DNA from 2 places in the Alishewanella sp. SMS8 genome. Region 1 is predicted to be linked to the other one. Evidence: predicted binding sites of a transcription regulator. Region 1 holds the regulator's gene; the other holds the start of a gene.
The links. Region 1 encodes LexA, which represses DNA repair genes until DNA is damaged. Its sites were predicted from a motif close to TACTGTATNNNNATACAGTA; they were not measured.

Region 1 (7,322 bases):
CAAAACATCGCTACCGCACCGACTATTGGCCAAGGGCTTTGTGCCGGTACATAATATTTTTCATAGGTCTTATTCATTATTATTCCCCACTTTTTGCTGTAGCAGTGTCCGGCTGCCAACTGGCAGTCACGTCATACAGGGTGTAGTTCAATGTAATCGTGCTGAACTGCGCCGGTAGCGCCGGATCGACATAAAACTGCACAGGCATCAGCATATTATTGCCGCCCGCCAGTTGCTGTTGGGTGAAACAAAAACATTCAATCTTGTGTAAGTAGAGTGCAGCTTGGCCTGGCGAAACCGATGGCACCGCCTGGCCTACAATCATGCGGCTGGTGGGGTTTTCTGCGATATAGTTCATCACGTAAATTTCACCTGGATGCACCGTCAAACGGCGGATCTCGGGTTTAAAAATCCACGGCATGTCTTTGTTTGGTCGCGCCAAAAACTCAATGGTCACTTCGCGGCTAGTGTCGATATTATTCGCCAGCACAGTGGCTGGCGTTGCCGAGGGTTTGCCATTAATACCGGTAATATCACAAAACACGTCATATAAAGGTACTAAGGCAAAACCGAAGCCAAACATCAGTAACACAACCAGTAGTAATTTACTGACCAGCGTACGATGCAGCTGCATAAGCCCTCCGCTACTTAATTACGGGTGGTGTTTCAAAGGTGTGATAAGGCGCAGGTGACGGCACTTCCCACTCTAAACCTTCAGCACCTTCCCAAACCTGCGCAGTAGCGGGCACACCGCCGCGCGCACATTTAACCAACACCCACACAAAGATCAGTTGCGACAGGCCAAACAGGAAGCCACCGATACTGATAAAAGCATTAAAGTCAGCAAATTGCAGGGCATAGTCAGGGATACGGCGTGGCATACCCGCTAAACCAACGAAGTGCATTGGGAAAAACAACATGTTTACAGAAATCAAAGAACACCAAAAATGCAACTGGCCAAGACGCTCGTCATACATGTAGCCGGTCCATTTAGGCAACCAGTAATAAGCCGCCGCAATAATCGAAAACACTGCGCCTGTTACTAACACATAGTGAAAGTGTGCTACCACGAAATAGGTATCATGGTACTGGAAGTCAGCTGGCGTTATCGCCAACATCAAGCCCGAGAAGCCACCGATGGTAAACAGCACAATAAAGGCTAAGGCAAACATCATCGGCACTTCAAACGTCATGGCCCCTCGCCACATTGTGGCCACCCAGTTAAACACTTTTACCCCGGTAGGTACCGCAATTAACATAGTGCAATACATAAAGAACAAGGTCGCAAACACCGGCATCCCCGTAGTAAACATATGGTGGGCCCAAACCAAGAACGACAAGATAGCGATACTGGCGGTGGCATACACCATAGAGGCATAACCAAACAACGGTTTACGGGCGAAGGTTGGAATAATGGCGGAGATAATGCCAAAGGCTGGCAAAATCATGATGTACACTTCAGGGTGACCAAAGAACCAGAAAATATGCTGAAACAGCACGGGATCACCGCCACCGGCAGCATCAAAGAAACTGGTACCAAAAAATTTATCCGTCAACACCATGGTCACGGCACCTGCTAATACAGGCATAACCATAATCAGTAAGAACGCTGTGATAAACCACGTCCAGACAAACAATGGCATTTTCATCCATGTCATACCAGGAGCACGTAAATTCCAAATGGTGACGATCACGTTAATTGCCCCCATAATGGAAGAAATACCCATGATATGCACCGAAAACACAAACAGCGCCGTACTGTCACCGCTGTAGGTTGTCGATAACGGGGCATAGAACGTCCAGCCAAAACTGGGGCCACCGCCTGGCATAAATAAACTAAGTAAAAGGATCAAGAACGCAAAAGGTAAGATCCAAAAACTCCAGTTATTCATCCGTGGTAACGCCATATCTGGCGCACCAATCATCATTGGGATCATCCAATTAGCTAAACCGGTAAAGGCCGGCATTACCGCGCCAAATACCATAATTAAGCCATGCACTGTGGTCATTTGGTTAAAGAAGTGAGGTTCGACAAATTGCATACCCGGCTGGAATAACTCCAAACGAATAACCATTGCCATACTGCCGCCAAGGAAAAACATCACCAAAGCGAAAATAAGGTACATGCTGCCGATATCTTTGTGGTTCGTGGTAAACAACCAGCGTTTTATGCCGCTAGGTTTATGATCATGCGCATGATCATCATGTTCAGTAGTAATTGCTGACATCGGTTATTCTCCCTTGCCTTGCTGGACAGCGAACACATCGGCAGCCTGCACGGTATCACCGGTATTATTATCAAAAGCATTACGGGTATAGGTGATGACCGCTGCTAATTCTTTTAAGCTGAGTTGCTTACCAAATGCCTGCATCGCGGTACCCGGGCGACCATTAACCAACACATTAATATGGCCGTTGCGATCGTTAAGGATTAACTCGCTGCCTTTTAACGCAGGGAAAATACCAGGTAACCCCATGCCAGTAGCCTGATGACAGGCGACGCACCAACCTTGATAGATTTTTTCACCGGTACTCATTAACTCTGCCATGCTCATATTCATGGCAAGTAATTCTTGTTCGGCGGCTTTTTCACCGGCGATCCGCGTTTCTTCTTGCTGGATCCACGCTAAATAATCTTCTTCGCTTTTGGCGATCACCACGATTGGCATAAAGCCATGGTCTTTACCGCATAACTCAGTACATTGCCCACGATAAGTGCCAGGCTCGTCTACCCGAGTCCATGCTTCGTTAATAAAGCCAGGGTTCGCATCTTTTTTAATGGCAAATGCAGGTACCCACCACGAGTGAATCACATCATCTGAGGTCATTAAGAAGCGAATTTTTTTCCCAACAGGAATCACTAAAGGCCGATCGACCTCTAATAGATAGTTTTCACCCTTGGCCAGTTTATTGGCCACTTGCTCTCTGGGTGTCGCTAATAATGAAAAGTACTCAACATCGTGTTCAAGGTATTTATAATGCCATTTCCACTGCGAACCGGTAATTTGCACGGTCACATCGGCAGCAGAGGTGTCATCCATCGCCAATAGGGTGGTCGTGGCGGGAAATGCCATCACAACAAGAATAACGACCGGAATGGCCGTCCACAGAATTTCAACCTTGGTACTTTCATGAAATGAAGCCGGCTGCACCCCTCTTGCTTTGCGGTGAAGGATCATGGATACAAACATAATCCCAAACACCACTGCACCGATAGCACAACAAATCCAGAAGATGGTCATATGCAGTTGATAAACCTGCTGACTGATCTCCGTAGCGCCTTTGGTCATATTCAAAGGCATAGATGTTGATGCATTTGCCGATGCGGCAAAAAATAGGGTCGGCAGCGACCAAACCAGACAACGCGTGTTTGTCACTGTACTTCTCCTCTGTCATTTGCATTGCAAACTGCAGAAACCAAGAACACAGAACTACACGGCTTTTATGTAAACCTATCCTGACCGAATCTATGTGGTAAGTTTCGCAATTTCTTATTTTTATTATTTTTTGTGATTTCGAAGCAAGCGCTGAAACCAGCAACTGTTAACTTTAATTATTTTTTGAACAGTTACCGCTTAAGAATTGTCCAGTATGAGCGTTATGTAAACCCCTAAAATGCAAAAGCACCGATAAAACCCAGAGGTCATACCAGTGCAATTATAAATTAACTTGTTGAACAGCGACTATTTTATAGCCAACTGCCGTTACGGATCACACCTACAGCAAGGCCTTCAACGGCAAATTGCTGTTCACGTAAATCGATTTTAATCACCTCAAAATCTGGATTCTCAGGAAGCAATAAAACTTCATGTCCTTGCCGCTGAAAACGCTTTACCGTTACTTCATCATCGACACGGGCGACAATCACTTGGCCATGTTCTGCTTGAGTTGTTTTATGCACGGCTAACAGATCGCCATCGAGGATGCCGATATCTTGCATACTCATACCTTGTACCCGAAGTAAAAAGTCAGCATGGGGTTTAAATAAATGCGCATCAATTTGATAATGATTTTGTACATGCTCAGCGGCTAAAATAGGCTGACCAGCGGCAACTTTGCCCACCAAAGGCAAACCCAATTGCTCGGGAGCGGAATCGTCTTCCAATAAACGGATCCCTCGCGAGGTACCGGGCATCATTTCCAGTACCCCCTTTTTAGCTAAGGCTTTGAGATGTTCTTCCGCTGCATTGGCAGATTTAAAACCTAAACGCAGCGCAATCTCGGCACGCGTGGGTGGCATTCCGGTTTCTTGTTGGTAATCTTTGATTAATTGCAGAATTTCGGCCTGACGAGGCGTTAATGGTCTCATAATGCTGGCTACCTATACAGTAAGTACTGTCAGTATATACAGCCTTTTTCGAAATGCCAAGCGTTGTTCTGCAGCTGAATTTGCCAGCTTACGCAGCTGTGGTATTCTTAGCACTGTTCAGTTTGCTCGGTATCATTATGTTCTCAAGCTTGTCGTTACTGACCTTATTATTAAAATGGCCTATTCGCCTACTCGTTAAATTCAAAATCGTTCCTGATAACCCCCTACAACAACTGGGAGTTAATAAAGAACGGCCATTATTTTATATATGCCACACCGAATCAGCCAGTGATGTCGCCACGCTGCGTCGCGTTTGCCAGCAACTAGCCTTGCCCGATCCGCTTAGCCATGTCGAACTGCGGGGGCAGAAATTATCACGCATCTTATTTCTCGAAAAACCTCACCAAATCATTGGTGGCCGCAGCGATACCCGTGCATTAAAGCAAGGACAAACATTACTCGCGGCTCATTTAGCCAACCCCAAATTACAGGCACAGCTGATGCCGATCTCGATCTTATGGGGTCGTGCACCAGGTAAGGAAGACAGTATTAAATGGTTACTGGGGGAAGCACATTCACCTAACTGGTTAGCTAAGTTACTGATTGTATTTATCTCAGGTCGACACACGCTGGTGCGCTTAAGTAAACCAGTAGATCTACAACAAATGGCTGGACAATTTGGCGCTGAAGCCAGCACTGCCAGAAAACTGCTGCGCATGTCACGGATCCACTTTTATCGACAGAGACTGGCAGCAACAGGGCCAAAACTGATGAACCGCAGTCAGTTATTTAATGCGCTATTAGCCACGCCTGCGGTTAAAAAAGCCATCGCCGATGAAGCGGCTAACCGCAATGGAGATTACGCCGCAGCGCGACAAGAAGCTCGCAAATTACTGCAAGAGATTGCAGCCGATTACCGCACGTCAACTTTACGTTTTGGTGATCGTATTCTGACATGGTTATGGCAAAAGCTTTATGCTGGCATTAAGGTCAATAATGTCGACACTTTGCGCGATCTGGCGCAAAAAGGACATGAAATTGTTTATGTACCTTGCCATCGAAGTCATATGGATTACTTGCTACTCAGTTATATTATTTATCATCAGGGGTTAGTGCCACCGCATATCGCCGCAGGCATTAACTTAAATTTCTGGCCTGCAGGCACGATTTTTCGTCGTGGCGGGGCATTTTTTATTCGACGCAGTTTCAGTGGCAATAAGTTGTATTCAACCGTTTTTCGCGAATATTTAAGCTTGCTGTTTATGAAAGGTTATGCGGTGAAGTACTACACCGAAGGTGGCCGTAGTCGCACGGGACGTTTATTAAACCCTAAAACCGGCATGCTGGCGATGACCCTACAATCAATGCTGCGTGGCATCGATCGCCCCGTTACTTTAGTGCCGGTTTATCTGGGTTATGAGCATGTCATGGAAGTAAACACTTACCTCAGTGAATTGCAGGGCTCTGGCAAGAAAAAGGAATCGGTTGGTGGTGTACTTAAGGCGATCCGTAATTTACGCGATTATGGCTTTGGCTATGTTAATTTTGGCGAACCCATTTCACTCAATCACTATTTAACGCAGCAAATACCGGATTGGAAAAGCGAGATTAATTCTCTTGAAGCGCCTAAACCGCAGTGGCTGAACCCGCTGGTGGCTAAATTGTCTGAGCAAATTATGCGACATATCAATCAGGCCGCGGCACTGAATAGCATTAATTTGCTGTCACTGGCGCTATTAGCCAGCGATAAACAAGCCATTAGTCGGCAAGAGCTGATCCAGCAACTTGACTGCTACCTGCAACTCCAGCAAGGCGCGCCCTATCATACCTTGGTGACACTGCCGCATATGTCTGCCGCAGACATGATTGATCATGCCCTGCAGATGAAAAAAATCCAAGTCAGTCGGGATAGTTTCGGTGATGTCATCAGCTTAACGCCAGCTAATACCGTATTGATGAGCTATTATCGCAATAATATTCTGCATTTATTTATTATCCCAGCCATCTTAGCCTCAGCCGTTTTACATCAACAACAAACGAGCCAAAGCCAGCTAATTCGTATTGCCGAACAATTGTATAGTTTGCTGCGCCAGGAATTATTTTTGTACGTACCCTCGGTAGGCAACTACGTAAAAACCATCTTGCAACAATTTATGCATCAGGGTTTAGTCCGGTTAGATGATGAGTATTATCGTGCGCCCTCTCAACACAGTCGCGAATATGTGATGCTGGAGCTGCTCGCACATAATGCCGAGCATACTTTACAGCGTTATGCTGTGGTCTTTAATTTATTGCGCGCGCATGGCCCATTAGATCGTGCAGATTTAGAGCAGCAAAGCCATCAGTTGGCGCAACGCTTGCTAACACTACACGGTATTAATGCGCCGGAATACTACGATAAAAACTTATTCGCCACGTTAAGTCAGGCACTAAAACAGGCAGGCTATACTCAGTTGGATCAAGACAACCGAGTATGTGCCACGGCAGAGCTTAGCACCCTATCTCAAACCGTGAATGTGCTGCTTCGCAGTGACGTACTGCAAAGTATTAATAGCATTATGCCGAAAGAATGTCGGGCTTAATCAGCACTGGCATACTCGCGAATAACGCCCTGTTGAATGGTGGTTGCTACAAGGCGGCCCTCACGCGTAAAGAAGTGGCCGTGCACCAAACCACGGCCGCCTGATGCCGCAGGGCTATCTACTGCATATAACAACCAGTCATCAAAGCGGAAATCATGGTGAAACCACATGGCATGATCAATCGTGGCCACTTGCATGTTTGGCGCTAAAAATGAGCGACCATGCGGTTGCAGTGCCGTGGGTAAAAAATTAAAGTCAGAGGCATAAGCTAAGAGATATTTATGCACGCGTAAATCATCCGGCATATTGCCATTAGCTTTAAACCAAACAAAACGCTTAGCGGCACTCACTTGTGGCGAAAAAGGGTTTTGAAAATCGACAGGTCGCATTTCAATCGGTTTTTCGCAGATAAATTTACTGCGTAACTTCTC
Region 2 (7,322 bases), on a different contig from region 1:
ACGCCGGTAGAAGCGGCACCGAGGCGTTGCAGTTCTTGAACTGAAATCATCATTGCGGCAAAAGCCGGTTTAAATTGTTCTATGGCAGTGAGTGGCCATTGCCGCTCTTTCGCCATGGCTTGCAGCTGCTGATATACTTTATTGGATAACACATCTTTTAAGTTCTGCCCCGGCCGATAAGTGTTTTGAGACATCATCTTATTCATCCCTGCTGGGCTGGTAAGTTGTTGCATGTCGGTTTCAAAAATCAAATGCTGGCTGGCATTAAAGGCGGTATCAAAAGCGTTAGGGAGAGGGAAGTCGTTTTCACTGAGTAGATGCACAGTGCCAACTAAGTAAAACTGGGTTTGATCTTTACTCACTTGCCAAACAGAAGCGGCAAAGACCGCTTGGCTGACACCGAAAAACAGCAATAATCCAATACTGAGTAGTTGCCGCATAGCAAGCTCCTTCATTTAATAAAAATATTAAGAGAAGAAGCCCGCCTTGTATTGTTACCACATCAAATCATCAGGAATTTGGTAAGCGGCATACGGATCTTCTTCATCGGCCTGTTCGGCAGGGCGATCCTGTTGCACAATAACGCTTTCTGGTTGGCGCTGTGCAATTTTAGCAGCAATTGCTGCGGGCACTAACACATAGTTTTCACCCTGCTTAACGATCGCAAGTAAACCACGAGTTAATTCATTATGCAACTTGTTATTAACGTATAGCCGCTTAACTACTTTGCCGTCAGTAAAGTTAAAGGCCACTTCACCACTGGGCTTAATGGTATTGCTAGTTATTAATTGCGAAACTTGCGCCGCAATGGCTTTTTTCTGCAACAACTGTTCTTTTTGGCGGTTTAATTCTTGATCGCGTGCCACCTGCTCTTGGCGGCGTTGCTCGGCCAGTAAGGTGGCCTCGGCAACCACTTTTTGGTTTTTACCTGATTGCACACGTTGCTGATGTTGTTGCTTTTTTGCCGCTTTTAGTTTTTTCGGGTCGGCTAAACCGGCTTTAAGCAGTTGCTCTTTAAAGGCATTACTCATGAGGTTACTCTTAACGAATTACGGGAATATTGCTTATACTAGCTCGACACAGGGCACTAACTCAAATCTGTCAGTTGAGGTATCATAGGTGCCTATCGTAAAGAGAGGTATATTTTGGTTTTTCAGGACTTAGGGCTGGACCCGCGATTATTGCGCTCGGTACAACATTTAGGCTTTGCCACGCCTACAGAAATTCAGCAAGAAGCTATCCCTGCAGTATTGGTGGGCCGTGATCTGATGGTCTCGTCCAAAACCGGTTCGGGTAAGACCCTGGCTTATTTGTTACCGATGATGCAGCGGCTGTTGAAAAGCCGCCCTTTGTCTAAGCAAGATGCCCGTGCGTTAATTTTGGCACCCACCCGCGAATTGGCAAAACAGGTGTATGCACAATTACGCTTGTTTGTGTCAAATACGCCTGTTACCGCAGCATTAATTGTGGGCGGCGAGAATTTTAATGATCAAGAGAAGCTATTAAAACGCCAGCCGACCGTCATAGTGGCGACGCCTGGGCGTTTTTTAGATCATCTAGAGCACAAGTCAGTGTTTCTGCAAGGCTTAGAAATGCTGATCTTAGATGAAGCGGATCGCATGTTAGACTTGGGCTTTATGCCGCAATTAAATGCTATTAATAAAGCCGCCGAGCATCGATTACGTCAAACCTTATTGTTTTCAGCAACCTTAGATCACACTGAAGTTGATGAGCTAACGGTTGCCTTATTAAAAAACCCGTTTCGGGTTGCCTTAGGCAGTGGGCATGAGCAGCACAGTGATATTCAGCAGCAATTTATGTTTGCCGATAACCTCACGCACAAAGAAGCCTTATTAGCACATGTGCTCAAACACGAGCCGGTGAAACAGCTCATTATCTTTACCGCCACTCGTGACGATGCCGAGCGCCTAGCGACCGTGTGTGTTGATAACGGTTTTAGCGCCATGGGCTTAAGTGCTCGGTTAAACCAAGGCCAACGTAATGCGGTGATGCAGCAATTCGCAGCCGGTAAATATCAAGTGTTAGTGACCACTGACTTAGCCTCGCGTGGCCTAGATTTACTGCAAGTGACTCATGTTATCAATTTTGACTTGCCAAAACACCCCGAAGAATATGTGCATCGGATCGGTCGGACAGGTCGTGCCGGTGCGAAGGGGCAGGCTATTTCCTTAGTCGGGCCAAAAGATTGGGCATCACTGCAAAAAATTGAAGGTTTTTTACGCCGGCCTGCAGAGTTTAGCGAGGTGGAGGGTTTAGTGGCGCGCTTCAAAGGCCCAACCGAGCCAGTAGAAAAAGCCGGTAAAGCGGCAGCGAAGTCAGCTAAAAGCTCCACGAAAGCTAAACACTCGGGCAAGCCCAGCGCGAAAACGGTGAAAAAAGCACCGGCAAAGGTGTTCTTCCAAGGTGGCGATGACGGCTCGGCGCCCGTGCGACGTAAAAAAACACCACAAGATTGATGGTTTTTTCCACATTACTGCTACACTGAGTAAGTAAGGCTTAGCAGTCCTTGCTGGAACGGCCCAACAGAAAACTATTTTCTGTTCGTCTCGGTATTTATATTGACCACTTAATCAGCATCCCTGATAATGCGGTCGAAGTAAGTATCAGCTCGATGACGTGGCCGGTATTATTTAAGTCGCCGGAATTTCGGCAAAATTTGTTAAAGTAAGAGAGTGTTATGTCACAGTTAATTTCTGGTACAGTTAAGTGGTTCAATGAAGATAAAGGTTTTGGTTTTATCGAGCGTGAAGGCGGTAAAGATGTTTTTGTTCACTTCCGCGCTATCAACGGTACAGGCCGTAAAACGTTAGTTGAAGGCCAACAAGTGACCTTTATCGTTACTGAAGGCCAAAAAGGCCCACAGGCTGAAAACGTAACTGTTATCGGTTAATTAGTAAAGATTTTAAAGAGCCGGCCTTAGCGCCGGCTTTTTTATTGCCGAATACCTTGCCTAAGTTACGCCTTTAAAAAGTGGTGCCTTCTAACGGTAGGGCTAATTGTTCATGACAAGCCGATTTAAAGCCCAGTTGTATGCCAATTAAGCGCACGCTGTGTTCTTGCCTGCGTTGCCAAGCCTGCGCTAATAGTTGTGCCAATAAGCGCGGATCTAAACGATGACATTGGGTTTCTACTGTCGTTTGCCGAAAATCACTGAATTTTAATTTCACGCCAATTTTTTGTAGTAATGCCGCTTTACCGCTTTGCGCTAAACGCTGCTCTAAGGTGGGTAATAACTGTAGCATTTCTTGTTCGGCTTGCTCTAAGTCCGCGATGTCGTTCGGCAATGTCTGTTCTACACCGATCGATTTACGTTCACGATCTTGCCGGACCGGGCGTTCATCAATACCTTGGCTGCGTTTAATTAACGTAGCGGCGAAGCTGCCAAAATGCCGAGATAACAAGGCAAGTCGCTCTGTACTGATCTCTTCACCTGGCTGACAAATATCACGGCAAAAATGAAATCCGAGCTTGGCAAGTTTGTCTGCGGTTTTTACCCCAACACCAGGGATTTTGCGCAGGGCGAGTTGCAGAACAAAATCGTTGATGGCCTCGGGTGGGATCACAAATAAACCATCGGGTTTTTGTTCATCACTGGCGATTTTGGCGAGAAATTTATTGGGCGCTACCCCAGCAGAAACGGTTAAACCGGTTTCTGCTAACACCGTGCGGCGAATATCCGCAGCAATCAGCGTGGCGCTGGCTTTAAATTGCTTACAATCGGTGACATCTAAATAGGCTTCATCTAAAGAAAGTGGTTCGACGTGCTCGGTATAACGGCGAAATATGCTTTGGATCTGTTGGCTAACGGCTTTGTATTTATCCATGCTCCCACGCATTAAGGTTAGATGCGGGCAACGCTTTAAGGCTTCATGTGTCGGCATGGCGGAGCGCACACCAAAAGCCCGAGCCGGATAATTGCAGGTGGCAATCACGCCGCGTTCAGATCGACTACCGCCAATAGCTAACGGAATATGCCGCAGGGCAGGGTTGTCGCGCATTTCAACCGCGGCAAAGAAGCAATCCATGTCTAAATGGATAATTTTTCGATGCGACATAATCCTGCTGTAAATAGCGCTGTATGAATAACCAGTAATTTACGCCCCTTGTAACACGTTGTAAAGCAAGTGGCAGTATTTCTGCACAGCCAGTAAGATTTTTTTAGACTTCATTTCATTTAGCTGTCTGGATGTCTGTTTTTTCAGTGCAAGAATTAAAAAATAAGAGTAGAATAACCAACAATTTTTAGACTGTTGTCAATCGATCAGCGTGGTAGCCGCGCGCAGGAGAAAGCATGTTAAAGCGTGAAATGAATATTGCAGATTTCGATCCGGAATTATGGCAATCCATGGTACAAGAAACTGAACGTCAAGAAGCCCATATCGAGCTTATCGCTTCAGAAAACTATGCCAGCCCTCGGGTATTGCAGGCGCAAGGTTCACAGTTAACGAATAAATATGCCGAAGGTTATCCGCATAAGCGTTACTACGGTGGTTGTGAATATGTTGATTTAGCCGAAGATTTAGCCATTGCACGTGCCAAAGAATTGTTTGGTGCTGACTACGCTAACGTACAGCCACACTCTGGCTCACAAGCTAACTCAGCGGTATTTTTAGCGTTATTAAACGCTGGCGATACCATTTTAGGTATGAGCTTAGCGCATGGCGGTCACTTAACGCACGGTGCGAGTGTCAGCTCATCCGGTAAACTTTATCATGCTGTGCAATATGGCCTACATCCCGAAACCGGCGTGATTGATTATGATCAAGCCGAAGCCTTAGCGCTAGAACACAAACCTAAGCTGATTATTGCTGGTTTCTCTGCTTATTCCGGTATTGTTGATTGGCAGCGTTTCCGTGATATCGCGGATAAAGTCGGTGCATACTTACTGGTTGATATGGCGCACGTTGCCGGTTTAGTGGCGGCGGGTTTATATCCAAACCCCGTACCTATTGCTGATGTCGTGACAACGACAACGCACAAAACCTTAGCCGGTCCACGTGGTGGTTTAATTTTGGCGCGTAAAAACGAAGCCATTGAGAAAAAGTTAAACTCAGCGGTGTTCCCAGGCGGCCAAGGCGGCCCTTTAATGCACGTTATTGCGGCAAAAGCAGTAGCCTTTAAAGAAGCCTTACAGCCTGAATTTAAAGTGTATCAGCAACAAGTGTTACTAAATGCCAAAGCCATGTGTGCTGAGATGATCTCTCGCGGTTATAAAGTGGTATCAGGCGGTACGGAAAACCACCTGTTCTTGATGGATCTCATCGACAAAGATATTACCGGTAAAGAAGCGGATGCGTGGTTAGGTTTAGCGCACATTACCGTTAATAAAAACTCAGTGCCTAACGACCCACGTTCACCTTTTGTGACCAGTGGCTTACGAATTGGTACTCCGGCTATTACCCGTCGTGGCTTTAAAGAAGCTGAAGCACGTTTAGTCGCCACACTGATTTGTGAAGTGTTAGACAGCCGTGGTGATGAAGCGGTTATTGCATCCGTTAGAGCCCGTGTTTCTGAGGTATGTAGCCGTTTCCCAGTTTATGCGTAAACTAAAATAACATGTTATGATGGCCGCAATTGCGGCCATTATTTTATCCGGCCATCTCAAAAAGTCCCGATAGGGTGATATAGAGAGCTCAGCATGTTTTGTCCCTTTTGTAACGCGGATGACACCAAAGTCATTGATTCTCGTTTAGTCGCCGACGGTCATCAAGTGCGCCGGCGTCGTGAATGTCTAGCTTGCCATGAACGTTTTACGACCTTTGAAGCTGCCGAACTGGTAATGCCACGCATTATTAAGCGTGATGGTTCGCGTGAACCTTTTAACGAAGATAAATTACGCAATGGCTTATTGCGTTCGTTAGAAAAACGCCCGGTATCTACCGAAGAAATCGAACAGCTGATCCATAAAATTAAATCGCAATTACGTGCAACGGGCGAACGTGAAGTCGGTAGTCATTTGCTGGGTAATTTAATTATGGATGAGTTAGTTAAAGTCGATAAAGTGGCCTATGTGCGCTTTGCTTCCGTGTATCGCTCATTCAAAGATATTCGTGAGTTTGGCGAGGAAATTGCCCGCTTGGGAGAGAAGTAACGGTGTCCTTTTCAGAAGCCGATCATCAGTATATGACGCTGGCGTTAAGCTTAGCTGCGGCTGGGCGTTTCACCACCGATCCTAATCCTAATGTGGGTGCGGTGTTGGTGAAAAACGCTCAGGTTATAGGGCAAGGCTATCATCGACAAGCGGGGCAGGGCCATGCCGAAGTGTATGCTTTACAACAAGCCGGCTCTGCGGCAGCAGGCGCGACTTGTTATGTCACGTTAGAGCCTTGTGCGCATTATGGTCGCACCCCGCCTTGTGCCGAAGCGTTAGTGAAAGCTGGGGTCAGTCGCGTGGTGATTGCCATGTTAGATCCGAATCCACTGGTGGCAGGCAAAGGCGTCGCTATCCTCGAAAGCGCAGGGATCAGCGTGCAGCATGGTTTGCTTACGAACGCCGCCCGGGCGCTCAATCCGGGTTTTCTCAGTCGGATGGAACGTCAACGACCTTATGTCTGGCTCAAAATGGCCGCCAGTTTAGATGGTCGCACCGCGCTAGCTAATGGCGTAAGTCAGTGGTTAACCGGGGAGGTTGCGCGTGATGATGTGCAGCAGTTTCGAGCGCAGAGCAGCGCGATTTTATCAACGGCGAGCACGGTATTAGCCGACAATGCACGCTTAACCGTGCGACAAACCGCCAGCGAGGCCATTAGCTGTTTAGCCGATGGTAGCCTTCGCCAGCCACTGCGTGTCATTTTGGATCGGCAACAGCGTTTAACGGGGACTGAAGCCTTGTTTAGCCAAGGTGGCGCGGTGTTAATTTGCTATGACGGCAGACAAGCGGCAAAACAACTTAGCGCCAGTGCGGTTGCGGTAACGCAATGGCCTGTTGCATTGTTGCCATCAGGCCAATTCGATTTATCGGCTTTGCTTAAAGTGTTACATCAGCAGCAGATCAACAGTGTTTGGACGGAAGCTGGCAGCACCCTAGCCGGGGCCTTATTGCAGCACGGTTTAGTCGATGAATTGATCTTGTATCAAGCGCCACTCCTGTTGGGTGACTGTGCTCAACCCTTAGCGAAATTGGGCGATTTCCAACAATTAACCGCAGTACCGCATTTAACACTGCTGGATGTACACCAACTCGGCAACGATATTCGAATTCGGGCGAAGCCCACTACAGCAACTGTTGCCAACCCAACAAAAGAGAGCTGATATGTTTACCGGTATTATTGCTGCCACAGGTCACATTAGCCACTTAACCG

Region 2: the regulator LexA is predicted to act here: its motif matches at 4,094-4,113, upstream of dinB (DNA polymerase IV).

The regions. Positions count from the first base shown of each region.
Region 1 covers NZ_JAPJEA010000005.1:60,355-67,676, forward strand. Annotated here, with positions in the region: gene ORJ01_RS14130 (cytochrome c oxidase subunit 3) at 1-77, opposite strand, end outside; gene ORJ01_RS14135 (cytochrome c oxidase assembly protein) at 80-634, opposite strand; gene ctaD (cytochrome c oxidase subunit I) at 645-2,228, opposite strand; gene coxB (cytochrome c oxidase subunit II) at 2,232-3,302, opposite strand; gene lexA (transcriptional repressor LexA) at 3,689-4,309, opposite strand; gene plsB (glycerol-3-phosphate 1-O-acyltransferase PlsB) at 4,390-6,891, shown strand; gene tesB (acyl-CoA thioesterase II) at 6,888-7,322, opposite strand, start outside.
Region 2 covers NZ_JAPJEA010000001.1:630,112-637,433, reverse strand. Annotated here, with positions in the region: gene ORJ01_RS02840 (TraB/GumN family protein) at 1-440, opposite strand, end outside; gene ORJ01_RS02835 (DUF2058 domain-containing protein) at 495-1,031, opposite strand; gene ORJ01_RS02830 (DEAD/DEAH box helicase) at 1,146-2,477, shown strand; gene ORJ01_RS02825 (cold-shock protein) at 2,699-2,911, shown strand; gene dinB (DNA polymerase IV) at 2,985-4,076, opposite strand; gene glyA (serine hydroxymethyltransferase) at 4,313-5,566, shown strand; gene nrdR (transcriptional regulator NrdR) at 5,660-6,112, shown strand; gene ribD (bifunctional diaminohydroxyphosphoribosylaminopyrimidine deaminase/5-amino-6-(5-phosphoribosylamino)uracil reductase RibD) at 6,115-7,272, shown strand; gene ORJ01_RS02800 (riboflavin synthase) at 7,274-7,322, shown strand, end outside.